DNA from 4 places in the Isoptericola sp. NPDC056618 genome. Region 3 is predicted to be linked to each of the others. Evidence: riboswitches for the same ligand, from Rfam matches in the RefSeq annotation. Region 3 holds a riboswitch; each other region holds the start of a gene.
What was found. A riboswitch is a leader RNA that binds a small molecule or an ion and turns the genes downstream of it on or off. The one in region 3 is predicted to bind thiamine pyrophosphate.

Region 1 (5,531 bases), on a different contig from region 3:
AAGCACGGTCTGTATCGAGGTCTCGATGAGTGACAACAACCCGTCCCGCCCGCTGACCCGCCGCGAGATCCGCGAGCGGGAGCAGGCGGCCGCCGCCGCGCAGGCGAGCGCCGGTCCGCCTGCGCCGTCCGGGCCCGAGTACGGCGAGCCCGCCGCAGCGAGGTCGCCGTTCGCCCCGCCCGCCGGGCCGGCGCCGGCGCCGCGGTTCTCCGCGCCGGCGGCCAGCGCGCCGTCCCGCCGCTCCCTCCGCGAGCAGAGCCCGGCGCCCGCCCCCGCGCCCGCGCCGATGGTGCGGCCGCCGTCCACCTCCGCCGGGGTGCGCGGGCTGGACGAGACGGGTCGGCTGGCCCCGATCCAGCGACCGACCGGCGAGATGTCCCGCGCCGTCGCCCCGACGCCCTCGGTGCGTCCCGCGGCGCCGTCCGGCGCCCCGGCCGCGCCGCCCGCGCGTCCCTCGACCCGCCGTGACCAGGGCGCCGCCGCGGCGGGCTCCGCCACCGGGTACGGGTTGCCGCCGGTGGCCGCCCCGTCGAGCACCCCGGCGAGCGCCGCGCCCGCGGCCCCGGCGGCCAGCCCGCCGGCCACGGTCGCGCCGCGCCCCGACGGCGCCGCCCGTCGTTCCCCGTTCGCGACGACGGGCACCTCCTCGCCGTTCGGTGCCACGTCGGCCCCGGTGTCTGCGCCGCCCGCGCAGGCGGCCCCGAGCCCGGCGCCGACCGCCGCCCCCGCGTCAACGGCACCCCCGCTGCCCTGGGCCAGCCCGGCCACCGAACGGCCCGCGTCCGTGCCGCCGTCCCGCACCTCGGCGGGGGCCGCGCAGCCGGCGGCCGCGCCGGAGCGACCCGCCGCGTCCCCGTTCGACGCGCTGGTCGCGTCGGAGCAGCCCGTCCGGGCGCGCTCGGCCGCGCCGCTGGACGACGAGGACGACGACGAGGACTGGGACGAGCCCGAGGCGTCCTACACCTGGCTGCACTACATCGTCCTCGTGGTCGTCGCGTTCGTGCTGGGGCTCCTGGTCTGGAAGCTGCTGCTCGGGGACAACGGCGCCCAGGACTTCACGACCGACGGCGCCGCGCCCGCGAGCGTCGTCCTCCCGTACGAGCACCCCGGAGCCGCTGCATGACCGCCAGCCCCCGCGCCGTCGAGCTGGCGGTCGTCGCCGCTCGGGCCGCCTCGGACCGCAAGGCGCAGGAGATCATCGCGCTGGACGTGAGCGACCAGCTGGTGCTCACCGACGTGTTCCTCATCGCCTCGGGCACGAACGAGCGGCAGGTCTCTGCCATCGTGGACGCCGTCGAGGAGGCGATGTTCCTCGCCGGGTCCAAGCCGATCCGCCGCGAGGGCAAGGCGCAGGCGCGGTGGGTGCTGCTCGACTTCGGCGAGGTCGTCGTCCACGTGCAGCACGCCGAGGACCGCGTGTACTACGCGCTCGAGCGCCTGTGGAAGGACTGCCCGGCGGTCGAGCTGCCGGAGGACGCGCGCGGCGGCGACGGCGCGGCGGCCGCCGCCGAGTACGGCGACGGCGGGGGCGACGGAGCGATCCGGCTCGCGGGCGACGAGCGGTGACGGCCGGCACCGTCGTCCTGCTGCGGCACGCCCGCACCGCCTACAACGCCTCCCTGCGGCTGCAGGGGCAGATCGACATCCCGCTCGACGAGGTCGGGCGCTGGCAGGCCGCGGAGGGCGGCTCCGCGCTCGCGTCGTCGCACCGTGCGACGCGCATCGTGTCGTCCGACCTGGGCCGCGCCGTCGAGACGGCGAACGCCTACGCGGACGCGCTCGGCGGGGAGCCCCTGGTCACGGACGAGCGCCTGCGCGAGCGCGGCTTCGGCGACTGGGAGGGCCTCACGGGCGCCGAGCTGCAGGAGCGCTGGCCCGAGGAGTACGCGGCCTGGCGCCTCGGCGCCGAACCCGTGGGCGCGGGGGCCGAGACGAAGGCGGCGGTCGCGCAGCGCATGGCCGAGGCCGTGGCCGAGCACGCCGCGGACCTGGACGACGACGCGACGCTCGTCGTCGTGTCGCACGGGGCCGCCATCTCGCTGGCGGTGACGGCGCTGCTCGGGCTCGACCCGACCACCTGGCGCGGGCTGTCGGGCATGCACAACGTGCACTGGTCGCACCTGCACCGTGCGGGGGAGGGGGCCGTGCCGGCCTGGCGCCTCGTGGCGCACAACGTGGGCGCGGGGTACCCCCTGGACCGCTGGCAGGCGGGGCCGGACTGGAATTTGGAACCTGGCCCGAAGTCTGCCTAAGATATCGACGTTCCGAGGGGCGCAAGCCCGGAGGAACACACCGAATCAGACGAATCGCCTGGCCGTCCGCGGTCGCGAGAGTCGGTTCTCGGGGCTGTGGCGCAGCTGGTAGCGCACCTGCATGGCATGCAGGGGGTCAGGGGTTCGAGTCCCCTCAGCTCCACCCCGACGAGAAGGCCCGGAACCTCATGGTTCCGGGCCTTCTTGCGTGACCAGGGGTTTCACGGTGCGGGACGCCCTTGCGCCGTCGCCGTGGTCGCCTAGGGTCGGACCTGCGGCCGCGTCGTCGGCCGCCACATCTGAAGACACCCATGACAGGGGAGCGCCGTCGAAGGGGCGCTGAGAGTGCGGGCACAGCCGCAGACCCTTGGAACCTGCTCCGGTTAGCACCGGCGAAGGGAGTTACCTGGAATGTCCGCGCCCACTGTCCTGCGCAGCCCGTCCCTGCGGTACCGCACCGTCGACCTCGTCACCGTGGCCATGCTCGGCGTGGCCGTCGGTGTCGTCTTCTGGGGCTGGACCCAGCTCTACCACCTGCTCTCCGCCGGGCTGGCCGTCGCCTTCCCGCCGGCCACCGGGCTGCTCGGGGGCGGCTGGCTGCTCGGCGGCGTGCTGGGCGGCCTCATCGTCCGCCGCCCGGGCGCGGCGCTGCTCACCGAGGTCGTCGCCGCGAGCGTCGAGGCACTGCTCGGCGCCGGCTGGGGCTTCTCGGCGATCGTCTCCGGCGTCGTCCAGGGGTTCGGCGCCGAGCTCGTGCTCGCCCTGTTCCTCTACCGCCGGTTCGGCACCGCCGTCGCGGCCCTGGCGGGTGCGACGGCGGGCGCGTGCGGCGCCGTCTACGAGTGGTTCGCCTACTACCCGGACTGGGCGTGGGGCTTCCGGCTGGCGTACCTGGGCCTCTTCGCGCTGTCCGGCGCGCTGCTCGCGGGCCTGGGAGGCGCGGCGCTCGTGCGCGCCCTCGCGCGGGCCGGCGTGCTCGACGCGTTCGGGCCGGGGCGCGACCTCGCCGACCGCGGCGACGGTCGTGCCGCCGATCGCGCCCGGGCCTGACGGCGTGGCGCGCGACGACGTCCGGGCGCTCGTGCGGGGGCTGAGCTGGCGGCCCACCGGGCGCCGGGCCCCGACGATCGAGGGCCTCGACCTCGCCGTCGGCGCGGGGGAGTGCGTCGGCCTGGTCGGGCCGAGCGGGGCGGGCAAGTCGACCGTGCTGCACGCCCTGGCGGGGGTCCTGGGGGACCCGCTGCCCGGTGACCTGTCCGGCACCGTCCACGTGGACGGCGGGGTGGGGCTCGTGCCGCAGGACCCGGGCTCCGCGGTCGTCGCGGCCCGGATCGGCCGGGACGCCGCCTTCGGCCCCGAGAACTCCGGCCTGCCGCGGGAGGAGATCTGGCGTCGGGCCCGGGAGGCTCTCGACCGGGTCGGGCTGCGGTACCCGCCCGACCGGCCGACGTCGGCCCTCTCGGGCGGCGAGCTGCAGCGGCTCGCGCTCGCGGGGGCGCTGGCGAGCGCTCCGGGCCTGCTGCTCCTGGACGAGCCGACCGCGATGCTCGACCCCGCCGCCGCGGCCGAGGTCCGCGCCGCCGTCGTCGGCGCGCTGGAGGGTACGGACACCGCCCTCGTGGTGGTCGACCACCACGTCGGGCCGTGGCTCGAGCACCTGGACCGCCTCGTGGTGCTCGGGCCGGGGGGCCGGGTCACGCACGACGTCGCGCCCGCCGCGCTGCGCGACGGCGCGGCCGGCCCGCGCGGCGACCTGACGCGCGCCGGCGTCTGGCTGCCCGGGGTGGCGGCGCCCGCCCCGCTGCCCGTCCCGGCCGCGCTGGTCGCGCCGGACGACGCCGGGCCGGAGGTCTCGGTCGACGCCCTCGAGGTCGACCTGACGACGCGCGGCCTGCGCGGCCGTACCACCACGCGGGCGCTCGACGGCGTGGCCGCGCGACTGCCTGCGGGGCGCCTCACGGCCGTCACGGGGCCCTCGGGGGCAGGGAAGTCCACGCTCGTCGCCACCCTCGCGGGGCACCTGCGGCCGACCGGCGGCGAGGTGCGGGGCGTCCCGGGGCGTACCGCCCCCTCGCGAGACCTTGCACGGTCGTGCGGCTGGGTGCCGCAGCACCCGGAGCACGGCCTGCTCGCCCTGCGCGTGCGGGACGAGGTGGAGCTCACCGGAAGCCGCCTCGGAGTCCCGGTGGACGTGGACGAGGTGCTCGCGCTGCTGCGCCTGGACCACCTCGCCGACGCGCACCCGTTCCGGCTGTCCGGCGGCGAGCAGCGGCGGCTCGCGCTGGCGGCCGCGCTCGCGCACCGGCCGGGGCTCGTGCTGCTCGACGAGCCGACCGTCGGCCAGGACCGGGGGACCTGGGCGGCGGTGGCCGGGTGGGCCACCGCCGCCGCCCGGCACGGCGCCACCGTCGCGGCCAGTACCCACGACGCGCACCTCGTCGCCCTCGCCGGGCACCAGGTGCGGCTCGGCGGCGCGGCACGGGAGCGACAGGCGGTGGCGGCATGACCGGCGTGCTGGGGCGCGTGAACGCCCTCGTGCTCGTGGCGCTCGGGCTGCTCGGGCTGGTCGCCTCCCTGGGCGTCCGGGACGTCGCGAGCGCCGGCGTCGCGCTGGGCGCCTGCCTGGCTTTCGGGCTGGTGCTCCTGCCGCGCGGGGCCGGCGCGCCGGCCCGGTACCTCGCGGTCGTGGTCGCCGTCGCGTCGGTGGCTTGGTCCACCTGGCTGCTCGGCGGCCGCGACCCGGTGGAGGCCGCCGTCGCGGGGGCCCGCATCGCGGTGCTCGCGCTGCCGGGCGTGGCCCTCGCCCCGCTCGTCGACCCGAGCGCGCTGGCCGACCAGCTGGGCCAACGGCTGCGCCTGCCGGCGCGCTTCGTCGTCGGGGTCGCCGCGGCGCTGCAGCGGTTCGAGCGGCTCGGTGCGGTGTGGGAGCAGGCGTCGCGGGCCCGCCGGTCGCGCGGCGTCGGGCCCGGTCGGGGCCCGCTCTCGCGGGCCCGCCACGCGGCGTCCGTGACGTTCGCCGTCCTGGCCGCCACCCTGCGCGACGCGGCCGCCATGTCCGTCGCGATGGACGCCCGCGGCTTCGCCTCCGCCCACCACCGCACCTGGGCGGAGCCGGCGGCATGGACCCGCACCGACACCGTCGTGCTCGCTTGCGGCACGCTCGTCGCGGCGCTGCCGTTCGCCGTCCTCGTCGGGTAGCGGTCGCGCGGTAGGCGCCGCCCAGGAGCCGCGGGGCGCAGAATGGGCAGCGGGAGGTGCTCGATGGCCCGCCAGGTGCAC
Region 2 (5,531 bases), on a different contig from region 3:
TCCGCCACGATCGCGCCGAGCGCCGCCTCCGCGCGCAGTGCCTCGGCCTCGTAGTCGTCGACGGCGCGCAGCAGCCCCTCGGCGCGGCGCACGGCCTCCTCCGCCGCGCGGGCCGCGGCACCGGCCTCCGCGACCTGCTGGGTCGTGAGGCGCTTGCGGGCGGCCGCGGTGCTGCGACCTGCGAACTCGAGCAGGCGCTCCGCCTGCTCGGGGTTGTCCGCGACGGGCAGCAGGGCCCGCTCGGCGTACTGCTCGCGCAGCCGCTCGAGGTCGGCGCGTGCCGCGGGCACGGCCTCGCGCACGCGCGCCAGCTCGGCGTCGACCCGGTCGACGGCGTCGGGGGTCGAGCGGACCGTCTGCCGCAGGGCGGCGAGCCCGCGGTCGAGCTCGTCCAAGGACGCGTCGGCCGACCGGCACAGGTCCACGACCCGCGCCGACCACTCCCGGCGCTGCTGGTCGGTGTCCGGGACGTGGTCGTGCAGGAGCTGGTTGTGGTGGAACGCCTCGGAGAGGCGCTCGCGCGCCCGCCGCAGCGTGGGCGCGAGCTCGCGCGTCTCCCGGTCGCCGAGCTCGGCCTGGGCGAAGGCGAGCTCGTCCTCGGCGAGGCGGGCCCGCTCGTCGGCGCGCACCAGGGCCGAGCCCGCCTCCACGCCGAGCCGCTGCAGCTCCGCCTCGAGGTCCTGTGCCCGCCCGCGCGCCGCCCTGCGGCGTCGTGCCGCCCAGAAGGCCACCGCCGTGACCAGCACGACCACCACGACCAGGCCCGTCACGATCCCGACGATCTGCCCCGCATCCATGCTCGGCATCGTAGGCGGCTCCGGCGGGGTGCGGGGACGACCCGACGACGAGGCAGACGCCCGGGAGCATCGACGAGGGCGACCTGTCAGGGCCAGCGCGCGGTATGCCCGGCGCTGACCCTGACAGGTCGCGGGGTGCGGTGGGTCAGCCGCGACGTCGGGCGAGCCGCAGCGCCACCAGCACCGCCGCGCCGGCGAGCACGACGACGCCGCCCGCGATGCCGAGCACCACGACCAGCTCGGAGGTGTCGCCGCCGCCCGCGTCCGCGGCGGCCGACGCGCCCTCCGTGGTGCCGTCGGACGCCTCGTCCGTGCCCCCGGCCGGGGCGCACGGCGTCGCGCCCGCCGGCGGGGCCGCCTCGGTCCCGGCGGGCGGGTCGTAGGTGAACGAGAACTCCCCGCTGGTGGGGTGCCCGTCGGCCGACACGATCCGCCAGCCCACCGTGTACTCGCCGCCCTCGCCCAGCGCGACGGGGACGGACACGGTGCGGTCCTGCGTCGTCGGGCACCCGGCCGCGTGGTCCGTGCCGTCGGCGTCCGTCACGGTGACCACCGTGCTGGAGCCCTCGCCGGACAGGTCGAGCACCACGTCGTCGAACGTCACGTCGACCGACTCGGGCGGCTCGGTCACGGTCGTCCCCGAGGCGGGCGACGTCCCGACGACGACGTTGTGGGCGCTCGCGGGCCCCGCCGCACCGACGACACCGGCCGCGCCGAGGCCCAGGGCGAGCGCGAACGACCCGGCCGCGGCGAGGGCGCGTCGCGCGGCTGTGCGGCCGTCCGGCGCGCTCACCGCTGCTCCGTGCCGGCGGCGCCGGCGGCGCCGGCGGCGCCGGTGGCCCGTGCGCGCGTCCGGGCGAGGGCGATCACGCCGGTGACGGCGCCGACCAGCCCGAGCCCGAGGCCCGCGGCGCCGAGCGCGAGCGGGAGGGTGCCGGAGCCGTCGTCCTCGGCCGCCGCATCCGTGTGCGCGTCCGTGCCGGCGTCGCCGGCGCCGGCCGCCGACGCCGCGCCGTGGCCGCCGTCCTCGGCGGCCGGGACGACCTGCAGGACGGGGGCCGGGAGCTCGGGCTCCGCGTCGCCGGACGCCTCCTGGTCCCAGGCGACGACCTCGCCGTCGGAGTAGGTCTGGGTGGCGGGGAGGACGATCTCCTCCACGCCGTCCGGGACGGCGCCGGCCGACACGGTGAACCGGAGGAACTCGCCCGGCGCGATGCCGGCGTCGGCGTCGTCGGCGGTCCACTCGATGCTCGCCGGCGCCTCGGTGACGGTGGTGCCGTGCACCTCGACGGGCTCGGGCAGGGGCGCCTGGGTGACCTTCGCGGTCCAGCCCGGCACGGGCTCGACGGACACGCTGGTGAAGGGGGTGTCGGTGGGCAGGTCGACCTGCACCGCGGTGGTCGAGGCCTCGGCGGACTCGTTCGGGACCTTGAAGGTGAGGGTGGCGTACGACCCGGCCTCGGCCGCGTCGGGGGTCACGGTCACGTGCGCCGACGCGGCGGTCGCGCCGAGCACGAGGGCGGGGAGGGCGAGCGCGGCCGCGCCGGCGAGGCGACGCGGGCGGAGGGCAGGGGTGGTCCTGGACATGGGTTCTTCTGCTCCTGGCTGTCAGGTGTGTCAGTCGGTCGTGGGACGGCGAGGGACCCGCCCCCGTCCGACGACGGACCAGGGCAGGGTCAGGCGGCGCGCGCGAGGGCGCCCGGGAGCAGCAGCGGGGGCCCGCGTGGGGGCGTGCGCCGGCGGACGCGGGCCGGGTGGGGGCGCCAGGTGCGCCCGACGACGACGGCGTGCTCGCGGACCACCGGAAGCGCCCGCGGCTCCTGCACGAGGAGCGCGACGTGCCGCAGGTGCCCCACCACGGTGAGGGCCGCCCGGTCGCCCGCCGCGAGCAGCAGGGCGGTGAGCAGCACCGCGGCGGCGTGCGCGGCGAGCATCCAGGTCGTCGTCCCGGCGTCGCCCGCGTGGTGCAGCAGCCCGCCGCCCGTCGCGGGCGCGAGGGAGCCCGGGCCCATGGCGTGGAGCGCGTGGCCGTCCGGGGTGGCGCCCGGGGTCGCGAGCGGAGCCGAGGGAGCACCCGTGCCCGCCGCGCCGAGCACGGACAACGTCGTGTGCTGCACGAACTGCAGCGCGACCATCGCCGGCAGGAGGCGAGGGAGGGTCAGACGGCGGCGCGCGGTCCACACCGCGAGCGGCGCCGTGAGCGCCGCGACGACGAGCCAGGCGAGGGGTGCCGCGGGGAGCGCGCCGCCGGCCAGGAGATGGGCGGCGGCCGCGATGCTGAGCGTCGTGCCGGCGACGAGGAGCTCGCGCACACGACGGACGACCACGGGCACCCCCGCACCCTACCGCGGCGTCGGCCGGGACCTGCAGCCCCGCCCCGGGCGGCCGTTCGGGCGACGGCGGAGCCGGCCACGACACACCGCGCGGGACGCCGGACCCGCCGGGGCCGTCCTGGGCTACGGTGGGCGCCACGACACGGGGTGCGTCCCGACCGGTCATCGCCGCGACTTCGTCACGGCCGGCCGGCGGGCGCTGAGAACACACCCGTCGAACCTGATCTAGCTCGTACTAGCGAAGGGATGTCGACATGAGTGCGCGCGCACCTGAAGACAGCTCCGCCGGCCGCGCCGGCACCACCACCCCTGCTCACGCCGCCCCCGCTCCCGTCTCGTCGCCGACGACGGCGCCGCGGACGGGCAGCAGGCCCCGGGTCCTGGCGGTCGCCGGGTCCGACCCGTCCGGCGGCGCCGGCATCCAGGCGGACCTCAAGTCGATCGCGGCCGCGGGCGGCTACGGGATGGCCGCCGTCACGGCCCTGACCGTGCAGAACACCCGCGGCGTGCGTGACGTGCACGTGCCGCCCGCCGCATTCCTGGCCGCGCAGCTCGACGCCGTCGCCGACGACGTGGCCGTCGACGCCGTGAAGATCGGGATGCTCGCCTCGGCCCCGGTGGCCCGGGCGGTGGCCGCGTGGCTCGACGGGCTGGCGCGTGCCGCATCCCACCCGTCCGGGCCGTCCGGCGCGACCGCGCGCCCCGCCGTCGTCCTGGACCCGGTCATGGTGGCGACCAGCGGGGACCGGCTGCTCGACCCGGCGGCCGAGGACGCCGTGCGGGACCTGCTCGGCCGGGTGGACGTCGTGACGCCGAACCTGCCCGAGCTCGCGGTCCTCGCGCAGGAGCCCCCCGCCGCGGACTGGCCCGCCGCCCTCGAGCAGGCGCGACGGCTGGCCGCCCGGCACGGGGTCCTGGTGGTGGCGAAGGGCGGCCACCTCCTCGCGCGGTCAGAGGCGAGGGACGTGGGCGCCCCGGACGCCCTCGTCGGTCCGCGGGGCGTGCTCGTGGAGCTCGCCGGCCCTCGACTGACCAGCACCTCCACCCACGGCACCGGCTGCTCGCTGTCCAGCGGGCTGGCCGCCCGGTACGCGCGCACGGGCGACTGGGCGGAGGCGCTGCGCGGCACGAAGGCCTGGCTGACCGCGGCGATCCGGGCGGGGGAGGCCCTGCGCGTCGGCGGCGGGAACGGTCCCGTCGACCACCTGGTGGGGCTGCGCGCGGGCGGCGCGGAACCCCAGGCGGCGTCCTGTGCGGCCCGTGCGTCCGGGGCGGGCGCGGAGGACGTCGTCGCCCGGTGGTGGGACGACGCCGCGGACGTGCGCGCCGCGATCGACGACCTGGCGTTCGTCCGGTCGCTGGGCGACGGGACCCTCGACGCCGACCACTTCCGCGCCTACCTGGAGCAGGACGCGCTCTACCTGCGCGACTACGCGCGCTGCCTCGCCCGGGCGAGCGAGCTCGCGCCCACGCGGGCCGAGCAGGCGTTCTGGGCCGGTGGCGCGCACGGCGCCCTGGTGACGGAGCTCGACCTCCACACGCGCTGGCTGGGCGGGGAGCCGCAGGACGTGCCCGCCAGCGCCACGACGGCCGCCTACCTCGACCACCTGCGCGCGGCCGGCGACGACTACGTGACCCTCGTGGCCGCCGTCCTGCCCTGCTACTGGATCTATCAGGACGTGGGGGAGCGGCTGGCCGCGCGCAACCACGCGGGCCACCCGTACGCGGCGTGGCTGGGCACCTACGCCGACGACGCGTTCGCGGACGCGACGCGGGAGGCCGTCGCGATCCTGCGCCGCGCCGCCGCGGCGTCCGACGCGTCCACCCGGGACCGGATGGCGGCGGCGTTCCGCGCGGCGTGCGAGCACGAGCTGGCGTTCTTCGACCAGACGGGCCTCCCCGGCACGACGGGCACCTCAGGCACAGCAGGCACAGCGGGCAGGGGAGGCACGACCGAGGGCGTCGACGGGCGCCCCGCCGATCGCGTCGCGGTGGGCTGACCGCGGCCGGCCGGATCCCCGTCGTGGGGCCCGTCGCGGGACCCGCCGTCCTGCCCGACGGCGGGATCCCGCGGCGGTAAGCGGTGTCCCGGTTCGGGGACCCACCGCGTGATCGGGGCAAGCGTGTCGGAGGCGAGTGAGAGAATGAGTGTGATGCCCGACACGAAGCGCACTTCGCGCAGCCGCAGCCGAGGCGCACGCCGCGCCGATCCCTCCGACAGTCCCAGGAGGAGCCCCGCCTCCTCCGCTCCCCGACGTCCCGCTGCGCCCGGCACCCCGCCGGGTCGCGCCGAGGGGCCGCCCGGCCCGCCGGGCGCCGGCCCTGCGGCGGCCGTCGCCCCTGCGGGCTCCGAGCTCTCCACGTTCGCGTCCGTGCGCCGGCTCTACCCGTACGTCCGGCC
Region 3 (5,531 bases):
GGCCACCATCATGACGGTCGCGGTGAGCACGGCCAGCACCACGGACGCCGCGAGCGCCATCCCGTAGTTCTCGGCCCCGGGCCGCCCGATCAGCCGGTAGATCACCACAGGCAGCGTGGCCGTGTCCGGGCGGGCGAGGAACGACGTCGCGCCGAACTCGCCGAGCGAGACCGCGAACGCGAACCCGATCGCCAGCCCCAGCGACCGCGCGCCCAGCGGGCCGTCGACGGTCCGCAGCACCCGCCCCGGCGGCGCGCCCAGCGTGGCGGCCGCCTCGCGCAGCCGCGGGTCGATGGCGCGCAGCACCGGCAGCATCGTGCGCACCACGAGCGGGATCGCGACGACGGCCTGCGCGATCGGGACGAGCGCGCCGGAGGTGCGCAGGTCGACGTCGAGCCCGAGCGGCTTGTCCAGCGTGATGAGGAAGCCGAAGCCCACCGTCACGGCGGAGACGCCCAGGGGCAGCATGAACGCGGCGTCGAGCACCCCGACGGCGCGCCGCAGGCCCGCGCGCCGCGGGCGACGCGACACGACGAGCGCCACGAGGCCGCCCACGACGACGGCGATCAGCGCGGCCCACGCGGCGGTGCGCAGCGAGTTGCCCAGCGCCTCCCAGACCGTGACGGTCAGGGCGTTGCGCCCGCCGGTGGTGCCGAGGGCCGCGTAGTTGTCGAGGCCCCAGGAGCCGTCGGGAGCCCGCAGCGACCGCGTGACGAGCCCCGCCATGGGCAGCACGAGCAGCCAGGCGACCACGACGAGGGTGACGAGCGCCGGCACGACGTCCGTGCCGTCGGCGCCCGCGCGCAGCCGCAGCCGGTGCGTGGACACGCTGTCGCTCGTGAGGTGCAGGGCCCGCTCCCGGCGCGCCCGGGCGCGGGAGCTGACCAGCAGCGCGCCGGCCACCACGACGAGCTGCAGCACCGACAGCACCGCCGCCGAGCGCAGGTCGAGGAACTGGGTGGTGCGCGTCCAGATCTCCGTCTCGATCGTGCCGTAGCGCAGGCCACCGAGGACGAGGACGACGCCGAACGCCGTCGCGCAGAAGAGGAACACCACCGCGGCGGCCGACGCGATCGCCGGGCCGAGCGCGGGCAGCGTCACGGTGCGGAACGCGCGCCAGGGCGTCGCGCCGAGCGCACGGGCGGCCTGCTGGGCGCGCGGGTCGAGCCGCTCCCACATGCCGCCGACGGTCCGCACCACCACCGCGTAGTTGAAGAACACCAGCGCCAGCACGATGCCGGCGAAGCTCTCCTCCAGGTGCGCCCAGCCGAGCGGCCCGCCGGGCGCGAAGAGCGCGCGGAAGGCGACCCCGACGACGACGCTGGGCAGCACGAACGGCACCGTCACCAAGCCCCGCACCAGAGTGCGCCCGGGGAACCGGCACCGGTAGAGCACGTACGCTCCGGGCAGCCCCAGCAGCACCGACAGCAGCGTGCCGGTGAGCGCCTGGGCGAGCGTCTGCCCGACGATCCGCCACGTGCGCTCCTGGGACAGCACCTCGGCGAAGCCGGACAGGTCGAGCTCCCGCCCCGCCGCGGTCTCGGTGAAGAACCCCTGCAGGACGAGCGACACCACCGGCCACGCGAAGAAGACCGCGAGGAAGCCCAGCGGGAGCGCGACGGCGGCGCCCCAGCCGAGCCACGCGCCCCACCGGTCTCCGCGCCACCGTTCGGCGCGCGACCGTTCGGCGCGCGACCGCGCCGCCCGTGCTGCCGGGCGGGCGGTGCTGCGGGGGGCGCGGGGCACGGGGCGCGTCAGCCGACGACCGTCGCCGTCCACTGCTCGATCCACTCGTCGCGGTGCGCGGCGACGTCCGCGGGCGCCACCTCGAACGGCTCGTCGGCCAGGGGCGCGAACTGCTGCCAGTCGGCGGGCAGCTCCACGTCCGGGTCGGCGGGGTACATGTACATCTGGCCGGGCACGTCGGCCTGGAACTCGGCGCTCGTCAGGAAGTCCACGAGCTTCTTGGCGCCCTCGGGGTTCTCGGCGCCGGACAGCACCCCCGCGTACTCGACCTGCCGGAAGCAGGTGTCGAGCATCGCGCTCGTGGCGGAGGTCTTCCCGTCGTCGCTCACGGTGAACGCGGGCGACGTCGCGTACGACAGCGCGATCGGTCGCTGCCCGCCCTCCCCGGCGCCGGAGAAGTCCACGTAGTACGCGTCCTCCCAGCTCTCTGCCACCTTGAGGCCGTTGTCGCGCAGGTCGGCCCAGTAGGCCTCCCAGCCGTCCGTGCCGAAGGCGCCGATCGTCGCGAGCAGGAACGCGAGGCCGGGGGACGACGTCGCCGGGTTGGTCACGACGGTGAGGTCCGCGTACTCCGGCTTCGCGAGGTCCTCGAGCGTCGTCGGGGGCGTGACGCCGTTCTTCGCGAACCAGCCGTCGTCGAGGTTCATGCACACGTCGCCCACGTCGACGGGCGTCAGCGTGCCCGCCAGGTCGTCGGGCGCGTAGGCCGCGACCTCCGGGGCGAGGTCGGCCGGCTGGTACTCCTCGAAGACCCCGGCGTCGACGGCCCGCGACGCGTACGTGTTGTCCACGCCGAACACGACGTCGCCCAGCGGCGCGTCCTTGGTGAGCACGAGCTGGTTCACCAGCGTGCCCGCGTCGCCCGGGGCCACCTGCTCGACGGTGAGACCGGACTCCTTCTCGAACGCGGCCAGGACGTCGTCGGAGACGGCGAACGAGTCGTGGGTCACGAGCGTGACCGTGCTCGACGCCGCGCCGCTCGCGTCGTCCGGGGCCGCCCCGCCGCACGCCGCCAGCAGCGGCAGCAGGGCGACGACGCCCGCGGCGGCCGCCGTGGTCCGGGCCGTGGTCGTCAGCTTCATGCTGTCCTCCTCAAGGTGCGAGAAGGGGGTCCTGCGGGCACCCGGCACCGTCGTGGTGCGGCCGTCCGCAGGGAACGAGATTCCCGACTTCCTCCACCGGTGCTAACCGGATCAGGTTCGAGGGTCTGCGGCGGTCCGCACTCTCAGCGCCGGTGGGCGCTCCCCTGTCGTATCACCACGAGCCTACCCGTCGACGCCGCGCTACCGTGGTGCAGTCCTCGACCTCGGGGTGTGACGTGCCTGACGTGCCGTGACGCCGTCCGGCGGCCGCGGACGCACGCGAGACGACGCGCGGTCATGCCGCGGCCGCGCCGGGACCTACCGAGGGAGAGCACGTGACGGACACCGAGCAGCCGCTGGGCGTGAAGGTCGGCACGGTGGTGCTGACGATCGCCGCCGGATGGGTCGCGCAGAAGCTGATCGGGGTGGTCTGGGAGAAGACGACGGGCAGCGTGGCGCCCACCAACGTGGACGACGACGAGATCTCGATCATCCAGGCCGTCACCTTCGCGGCGGTCTCGGGCGGGGTCGCGGTGCTCGCGAAGCGCCTCGCCCGCAAGGGCGCCGTGCGCGCGGCGGCCCGGTTCGTGCCCGGCCGCTGATCCCCCGCTCCTGACGGGCCCGCCCTGCGGGTCAGTGGCTCGCGCGCGGACGCCGGCGGGCGAGCTGCGCGTCGTGACCGTGCGGCCGGTCCACCGGCCGCACGGTGGCGAGCGCCTGGCTGAGCCGGTCCGCCGCGTCCTGGGCCGGCGGGGCGGACCGCACCACCTCCGCCGCCGTGAGCGCGGCGTCGCGGTCCCCGACGGGCCGCGCGAGCCCCTTCATCACCTGCTCCCCCGCCGACTGGGCGGAGATCCCGACCTGCGCGCCGGCGTCCGCGAGCACCTCGGTGGCGACCGACTCGTCCACGCCGCACACCGCCATGATGGCGCCCTTGGCCTGCTCGGCGGCCGCGGCCGCGACGAACGCTCGGGACACGGCCCTGTGCGCCTCGCGCTCCAGCGCGTCCCGCACGACCGGGCTCGCGTCGATGACGTAGCCGACGATCTGCGACGACGCGCCGTCGGCCCCGTGCCTCCCCTGTCCGGTCACGACGACGGTATGGGTGCGCCCGTGGTCGTCCACGACGCGGTGCGCCCCCGAGAACGGCCGCCCGGTGCCGAGCGCGACCACCGCCGTCCGGGAGAGCCGCTCGCGGTCGTCGGGGTGCAGGTGGGCGCGCAGCACCTCCGGTCCCGGCGCGATCTTGCCCGGCTCACGACCGAAGATCCGGAAGACCTCGTCCGACCACCACCACTCCCCCGTGGCGACGTCGACGCGGTACCGGCCGACGAGCAGCTGGCTCCCGGCGCCCAGCAGCTCCGCGAGAGCGACGAGCTCGCGGCGCGGTGTGTCGTTGGGCGTGCTGGACATCGAGGCTCACCCCCCAGTGCCGTGCAGCTGGGTCCGGCGCGCAGTTCTCCTGGCCTCACCACGGTACCGGGACGGCACGACACCGCCACCGCACGGCGGGTGACGTGCGGTGGCGGTGGTGTCGTCGGTGGCCCCGGCCGTGCCGGGGCAGGCGTCAGGCGACCGTCGTCGCAGCGGCCTCGGGGTGCTCGCCCGCCGCCTCGGCCCGCTCCGCCGCGACCGCCTTGCGGTGCTCGCGGAACGAGTAGGTGACGGCGGCGGCCCAGCCGACCGCGATGAGCCCGAGGACGAGACCCCGCACGCCGTCGCTCACGGGGAACTCATCGAGGCTCAGCAGGGTGCGGACGTTGGTGAGCACGATGATCCCGCCGACGGCGGATCCGAGGACGCGCGGCGGCACCAGGCGGACGAGCCATGCGGCGATCGGCGCGGCGATCAGGCCGCCGATGAGCAGCGCCAGGGCCCAGGTCGGGTTGATGCCCGCGGTCCCGAGGCCGAAGAGGAAGCCGAGGCTCGCGGCGACGGCCACGAAGAACTCGCTGGTGTCGATCGAGCCGATCACCTTGCGGGGCTCCATGCGGCCGCTCGCCAGGATGGCGGGCGTGCCCACCGGCCCCCAGCCGCCGCCGCCCGTGGCGTCCATGAACCCGGCGACCAGGCCGAGCGGGGTGAGGAACCGCTTGCGGAGCGGCTGCCCGAGGCGGTCCGTGCGCAGCCCGCGGAGCGTGAAGCGCAGCAGCACGTACAGGCCCAGCCCCAGCAGCAGGATCGACATCAGCGGCTTGGCGATCTCGGTCGACAGCCATGAGAGGAAGGTCGCGCCGGCGAACGCGCCGACCGCACCGGGGATGCCGATCTTGGTGACGACCTTCCAGTCCACGTTCCCGAACCGCCAGTGCGACGCACCGGACGCCAGCGTCGTCCCGACCTCGGCGAGGTGGACGGTCGCCGACGCGGCCGCGGGGTTGGTACCGATCGCGAGCAGCAGGGTGGTCGAGGTGACGCCGTAGGCCATGCCCAGGCTGCCGTCGACGAGCTGCGCACCGAGGCCCACGAGGGCAAGGAGGACGAGAGTCCGCACGGGGGTTCCCTCCGTTTCGGCGCGGCAGCGGGTCCGCCGCGTCTGCAGTGAAGTTACCCGATCGGCTCTATCGGATTCAACGGTCTCAAGAAACTGTCTGCATGCTGAGACGGGCGCCCGTCAGGCCGCGGGAGCGGGGCTCACGGGTTGATCCACGCCGATTCCTGCTCCGTGAGCCGGCGCACGACGTCGGGGATCGTCCCGGCCGC
Region 4 (5,531 bases), on a different contig from region 3:
GCCCCGGTCGGCGGCACGGCGGACGCCGGCACGGGCACGACGGGCGGTGGGCTCGGCCCCGCCAGCATGAGCGCCGTCGACGCCGCGGCACTGCTCGCCGGCGACGCGCCCGTGGCGCTCGTCGACGTCCGCGAGGACTGGGAGGTGCAGGCGCTGCCGGTCGCCGGCGCGACGGTGTCGCCGAGCGGCGGCTTCCTCGGCGGGGGAGACGGCGCCGCGGCGGCGATCTCCGCGCTGCCTGCCGACCGCCCGGTGCTCCTCGTCTGCGCCGCCGGCGCCCGCTCGGCCCGCGTGGCCGACGTCGCGCGCGCCGCCGGCGTCGACGCCCGCTCCGTCGAGGGCGGCGCCCCCGCCCTGCTCCTCGCCATCTGACCGCGAGGTGGTACCGGACCTGCCGAGGTAGTACGAGGACCCGCGAGGTAGTACCCGACCCGCCGAGGTAGTACGAGCCTCGTCGAGGTGGCGGTCCGTGAGTACTACCTCGGCAGGTCCGGTACCACCTCGGCGTCAGAGGGCGAGGTCGAGGCGGCCGTCGGGGGAGGAGCTGGCCAGCGCGCCCTCGCGGCGCGGGATGCGGCCGGCCCCGGCGGCGAGGCGGCCGGACTCGACGGCGAGGCGCATGGCGTGCGCCATGCGGACCGGGTCGGCGGCACGGGTGACGGCGGTCGCGAGCAGCACGCCGTCGCAGCCGAGCTCCATCGCGAGGGCGGCGTCGGACGCCGTGCCCACCCCGGCGTCGAGGACGACGGGCACGCGCGCGGCGCTCGCGATCGCCTCGATGTTGCGCGGGTTGAGCACGCCCAGGCCGGTGCCGATGGGGGCGCCGAGCGGCATGACGGCGGCGCACCCGACGTCCTCCAGCCGGCGCGCGAGGATCGGGTCGTCGTTCGTGTACGGCAGGACGACGAACCCGTCGCGCACGAGCCGGTCGGCCGCCTCGACGAGGCCGATCGGGTCGGGCAGCAGGGTGACGTCGTCGGCGACGACCTCGAGCTTGACCCAGTCGGTGCCGCACGCCTCGCGCGCGAGCTGGGCGGTGAGCACGGCCTCGGCGACCGAGAAGCAGCCCGCCGTGTTGGGCAGGGCGCGGATGCCGAGCCGCTCCAGCAGCCCCCAGATGCCGCCGTCCTCGGCGCCCGCGCCGCCCGGGCGCACCGCGACGCGGCGCATCGCCACCGTGGTGAGCCCGGTGCCCGACGCGACCAGCGCGTCCTCGAGCGTCATGAGGTTCGACGCGCCGCCCGTGCCCATGACGAGGCGCGAGCCGATCTCCGTGCCGGCGACCACGAGGGGGTCGACGAGAGGGTGCGCGAGCGGGCGGGACGTGGCCGCGGCGTGCGTGCTGGTCATGCTTCCTCCGTGCTTCCTGGTCAGGCTTCGTGGTCAGCCGCCCTGGACGGCGGTGACGATCTCGACCCGGTCGCCGGGCGAGATCCGGGTACCGGCCCACAGGCCGCGGGGGACGACGGCGTCGTTCACGGCGACGGCGATGCCCTGGACGGACCCGTCGGCGACGAACGCGGGCACGAGGGCCGCGACGACGGCCTCGACGCCGTCGCCGTGCGGCCCGTCGAGCGGGTAGGCCTCGCCGTTCACGACGGCGGTGCGGGTGGCGGGGGTGGCGGTCATCGGGCGGCTCCTTCGGGGAGAGGGTCGGCGGGCGCGAAGCGGCGCGGGTCCGCGGCGGACAGCGCCGGGTCGGGGGGAGGCGCTCCGGTCAGCTCGGCCACGACCGCGTCGGCGGTGAGCGGGGCGAGCAGCACCCCGTTGCGTCCGTGCCCGACGGCGGCGAGCAGGCCGGGGACGCCGGTGGCGCCGACGAGCGGCAGGTTGTCGGGGGTGGCCGGGCGGGCGCGCGGCGTGACGTCGACCAGCGCGGCCTCGTCGATGCCGGGCACGAGCGCGCGGGCGTCGCGCAGCAGCGCGAACACGCCGCCTGCCTCGGCGCGGCGGTCGTCGGGGCGCTCCTCGCTGGTGGCGCCGACGACGATCTCCCGGTGCCCTGGCCCGGTGCCGGTGCCGGTGCCGGTGCCGGGGCCCGCGCCCGTGCCCGGGCCCCGTGGCACGACGTACACCGGCCGCCCCTGCACCGTGCCGCGCACCACGTGCTCCAGCGCCAGCTCCGGGCCGGCGTCCAGGCGCAGCGTCACGCCCTTGACCGGCCGCACCGGGACGCGCAGGTCGGGGACGCCGTCGAGCAGGGCCGCCGTCGCGTCCGCGCCGGTCGCGAGGACGACCGCGCCCGCGGCGTGGCGCGCGCCCCCGTCGTCGTGCACCGCGACGACGCGGCCCGCGCCGTCGCGCTCGAGCCGCACCGCCGTGCGGCGCACGAGGGCGCCGCCGAGCGCCTGGACGAGCGCCGCGTGCGCCCCCCGCGGGTCCACGGCGAGGTCGCCCTCGACGACGGCCGCCCCGGCGAGCCGCGGCCCGAGGTACGGCTCGCGCCGCCGCGCGGCGGCCACCGAGACCTCGGCGGAGGCGAGACCCCACTCCCGGTGCAGCGCCAGGACCCGGCGCAGCAGCGCGAGGTCGTCGGCGTCGTACGCGACGGCGAGCGACCCGGCGCGCAGCAGGGGGACGTCGCGCCCGGTCGCCGCGGCCAGGCGGGCGGCGAAGTCGGGCCAGCGGGCCGCCGACGCGACGTTGAGGCGGGCGAGCTCCCGCTCGCCGAAGTCGGACTCGCTGACGGCCGCGAGCATCCCCGCCGCGGCGCGGGTGGCGCCCTCGCCGGGCGACGGGTCGAGCACGGTGACGGACAGCCCGCTCGCGGCGGCGCGCCAGGCGACGGCGAGGCCGACGATCCCGCCGCCCACGACGACGACATCGGACGGGGTGCCGGACGGGCTGCTGGGCGTGGGCATGTGCGCTCCCTTCGCTGGCATGACCCAGATCAGGTTCGACGGTCGGCTCCTACGCCCTCTCAGCCCCGAGCGGGGCTCCCGTGCGCGGCCACTGTAACCCGGGCCGTGGTTACCCTGACCGGCGTGACCACGACCGCGCCCGACCACGGTGCCGCCCCGGAGACCGCTCCCGACGCGACCCGCGCCCGCCTCGCCGACGCCCGCCTGTACCTGTGCACCGACGCCCGCGAGGAGCGCGGCGACCTGGAGGACTTCCTGCACGGGGCGCTCGCGGGCGGCGTCGACGTCGTGCAGCTGCGGGACAAGACGCTCGACGTCGCGCGCGAGCTCGAGCTGCAGGAGGTGGTCGCCCGCGTCGCCGCGGAGCACGGCGCGCTCTGGGCGGTGAACGACCGGGCCGACGTCGCGCAGCTCACCGGGACGCCCGTGGTGCACATGGGGCAGCGCGACCTCCCGGTGCCCGCCGTGCGGTCGCTGCTCGGGCCGGCTCCGGTGCTGGGCCGGTCCACGCACTCCGCGGACCAGGCCGCCGCGGCGGAGGCCGACCCGGACGTCGACTACTTCTGCGTCGGCCCCCTGTGGGCCACGCCCACCAAGCCCGGCCGCGCGGCCGTCGGGCTCGACCTGCTGCGCGAGGTCGCCGCCACCCGCCCGGCGACGCCGTGGTTCGCCATCGGCGGCGTCGCCGCGGAGCGCCTCGACGCCGTGCTCGACGCCGGAGCGTCGCGCGTCGTCGTCGTACGGGCGATCACGCAGGCGCCGGACGCCGAGCGGGCCGCGCGAGAGCTGCGGGAGCGGCTGGGCTGACGGTCCGGGCCGGACCGCCGCGCGAGGTGACCTACCCCACCGCGTGACCCGTGGGACAGGCCCGGGAGCGGTACCGTCCGGCGGCTACGATGGCTCGGTGACGTCTCCCGCCACCGACACCCCCACCACCGCCGACCTGGCGCCCACGCCGCGTCCGGTCCTCGTCGTCGACTTCGGCGCCCAGTACGCGCAGCTCATCGCGCGCCGCGTGCGCGAGGCCCGCGTCTACTCCGAGATCGTGCCGCACACGTTCACCACCGAGCAGATGCTCGCCAAGAACCCGGCGGCCATCATCCTGTCGGGCGGCCCGTCGTCGGTGTACGCCACCGGCGCGCCGTTCGTGGACCCGGCGCTGTTCGAGGCCGGCGTGCCGGTGCTCGGCATCTGCTACGGCTTCCAGGCGATGGCGCAGGCGCTGGGCGGCACCGTCGCGCAGACGGGGCAGCGGGAGTACGGCGGCACCGAGGTCGAGGTGTGCGAGTCCGGCGTGCTGCTGGCGGGCACCCCCGACCACCAGACCACCTGGATGAGCCACGGCGACTCCGTGCACGCCGCGCCCGAGGGCTTCGCGGTGCTCGCGACGTCGTCCGGCTCGCCCGTCGCCGCGTTCGAGGACACCGGCCGCCGGCTGTACGGCGTGCAGTGGCACCCCGAGGTCAAGCACTCCGCGCACGGCCAGGCCGTGCTGGAGAAGTTCCTCTACGAGGGCGCGGGGCTCGCCCCCGACTGGACCGCGGGCAACGTCATCGCCGACCAGGTCGCCGCGATCCGCGCGCAGGTCGGCGACGCGCGCGTCATCTGCGCCCTGTCCGGCGGCGTGGACTCCGCCGTCGCCGCCGCGCTGGTGCAGCGCGCCGTCGGCGACCAGCTCACCTGCGTGCACGTGGACCACGGCCTGCTGCGCGAGGGCGAGGTCGAGCAGATCGAGCGCGACTTCGTCGCGTCCACGGGCGTGAAGCTCATCATCCGCGACGAGAAGGAGCGGTTCCTCACCGCCCTCGCGGGCGTGAGCGACCCGGAGACGAAGCGCAAGATCATCGGCCGCGAGTTCATCCGCGTCTTCGAGGACGCCCAGCGCGACATCGTCGCCGAGGCAGGCGCCCACGGCGAAGAGGTCAAGTTCCTCGTGCAGGGCACGCTCTACCCGGACGTCGTCGAGTCCGGCGGCGGCGAGGGCGCGGCCAACATCAAGAGCCACCACAACGTGGGCGGCCTGCCCGACGACCTGCAGTTCGAGCTGGTCGAGCCGCTGCGGACGCTGTTCAAGGACGAGGTCCGCGCCGTCGGCCGCGAGCTCGGCGTGCCGGAGGAGATCGTCTCCCGCCAGCCCTTCCCGGGCCCGGGCCTCGGCATCCGCATCGTCGGCGAGGTGACGGCGGAGCGCCTCGAGACGCTGCGCCAGGCGGACGCCATCGCGCGCGCCGAGCTCACCAGGGCCGGCCTGGACGACGAGATCTGGCAGTGCCCCGTCGTGCTGCTGGCCGACGTCCGCTCTGTCGGCGTGCAGGGCGACGGCCGCACCTACGGCCACCCGATCGTGCTGCGCCCCGTGTCCTCCGAGGACGCCATGACGGCCGACTGGACGCGCCTGCCCTACGACGTGCTGTCCGTCATCTCCACCCGCATCACCAACGAGGTGAGCGAGGTCAACCGCGTGGTGCTCGACGTGACGAGCAAGCCGCCGGGCACGATCGAGTGGGAATGAGGGAGGCGGGCGTGGTGCGCGGCGGTGTCGTTCGTTCGAATGATTCGCTCGTGCCTCGCTCGGCTCTCACGAACGACACCGCCGCGCACCACGCCCGCAGGTAGCGGCGGGAGCTGTCTCCCGTCGGCGGATGTGTCAGGAGATGCGGAACGAGTTCG

Region 1: it holds a riboswitch for thiamine pyrophosphate, as region 3 does, so the genes downstream of both, ACFQ8T_RS06060 (ECF transporter S component) here and ACFQ8T_RS07420 (thiamine ABC transporter substrate binding subunit) in region 3, are expected to answer to the same signal.
Region 2: it holds a riboswitch for thiamine pyrophosphate, as region 3 does, so the genes downstream of both, ACFQ8T_RS05565 (bifunctional hydroxymethylpyrimidine kinase/phosphomethylpyrimidine kinase) here and ACFQ8T_RS07420 (thiamine ABC transporter substrate binding subunit) in region 3, are expected to answer to the same signal.
Region 4: it holds a riboswitch for thiamine pyrophosphate, as region 3 does, so the genes downstream of both, ACFQ8T_RS16195 (FAD-dependent oxidoreductase) here and ACFQ8T_RS07420 (thiamine ABC transporter substrate binding subunit) in region 3, are expected to answer to the same signal.

The regions. Positions count from the first base shown of each region.
Region 1 covers NZ_JBHTVZ010000003.1:36,710-42,240, reverse strand. The annotation lists gene nadD (nicotinate-nucleotide adenylyltransferase) at 1-33, shown strand, start outside; gene ACFQ8T_RS06080 (hypothetical protein) at 26-1,123, shown strand; gene rsfS (ribosome silencing factor) at 1,120-1,566, shown strand; gene ACFQ8T_RS06070 (histidine phosphatase family protein) at 1,563-2,252, shown strand; tRNA gene ACFQ8T_RS06065 (tRNA-Ala) at 2,343-2,415, shown strand; TPP riboswitch at 2,559-2,670, shown strand; gene ACFQ8T_RS06060 (ECF transporter S component) at 2,664-3,302, shown strand; gene ACFQ8T_RS06055 (ATP-binding cassette domain-containing protein) at 3,277-4,758, shown strand; gene ACFQ8T_RS06050 (energy-coupling factor transporter transmembrane component T) at 4,755-5,450, shown strand; gene ACFQ8T_RS06045 (class I SAM-dependent methyltransferase) at 5,514-5,531, shown strand, end outside.
Region 2 covers NZ_JBHTVZ010000002.1:533,204-538,734, reverse strand. The annotation lists gene ACFQ8T_RS05585 (hypothetical protein) at 1-797, opposite strand, end outside; gene ACFQ8T_RS05580 (copper resistance protein CopC) at 943-1,590, opposite strand; gene ACFQ8T_RS05575 (YcnI family protein) at 1,587-2,384, opposite strand; gene ACFQ8T_RS05570 (hypothetical protein) at 2,474-3,130, opposite strand; TPP riboswitch at 3,264-3,394, shown strand; gene ACFQ8T_RS05565 (bifunctional hydroxymethylpyrimidine kinase/phosphomethylpyrimidine kinase) at 3,385-5,130, shown strand.
Region 3 covers NZ_JBHTVZ010000004.1:1,781-7,311, reverse strand. The annotation lists gene ACFQ8T_RS07425 (ABC transporter permease) at 1-1,746, opposite strand, end outside; gene ACFQ8T_RS07420 (thiamine ABC transporter substrate binding subunit) at 1,755-2,828, opposite strand; TPP riboswitch at 2,900-3,004, opposite strand; gene ACFQ8T_RS07415 (DUF4235 domain-containing protein) at 3,164-3,430, shown strand; gene ACFQ8T_RS07410 (PAS domain-containing protein) at 3,462-4,241, opposite strand; gene ACFQ8T_RS07405 (sulfite exporter TauE/SafE family protein) at 4,396-5,322, opposite strand; gene ACFQ8T_RS07400 (RrF2 family transcriptional regulator) at 5,463-5,531, opposite strand, start outside.
Region 4 covers NZ_JBHTVZ010000014.1:109,013-114,543, forward strand. The annotation lists gene ACFQ8T_RS16180 (ThiF family adenylyltransferase) at 1-372, shown strand, start outside; gene ACFQ8T_RS16185 (thiazole synthase) at 508-1,350, opposite strand; gene thiS (sulfur carrier protein ThiS) at 1,384-1,629, opposite strand; gene ACFQ8T_RS16195 (FAD-dependent oxidoreductase) at 1,626-2,861, opposite strand; TPP riboswitch at 2,851-2,953, opposite strand; gene thiE (thiamine phosphate synthase) at 2,985-3,668, shown strand; gene guaA (glutamine-hydrolyzing GMP synthase) at 3,766-5,373, shown strand; gene ACFQ8T_RS16210 (hypothetical protein) at 5,509-5,531, opposite strand, start outside.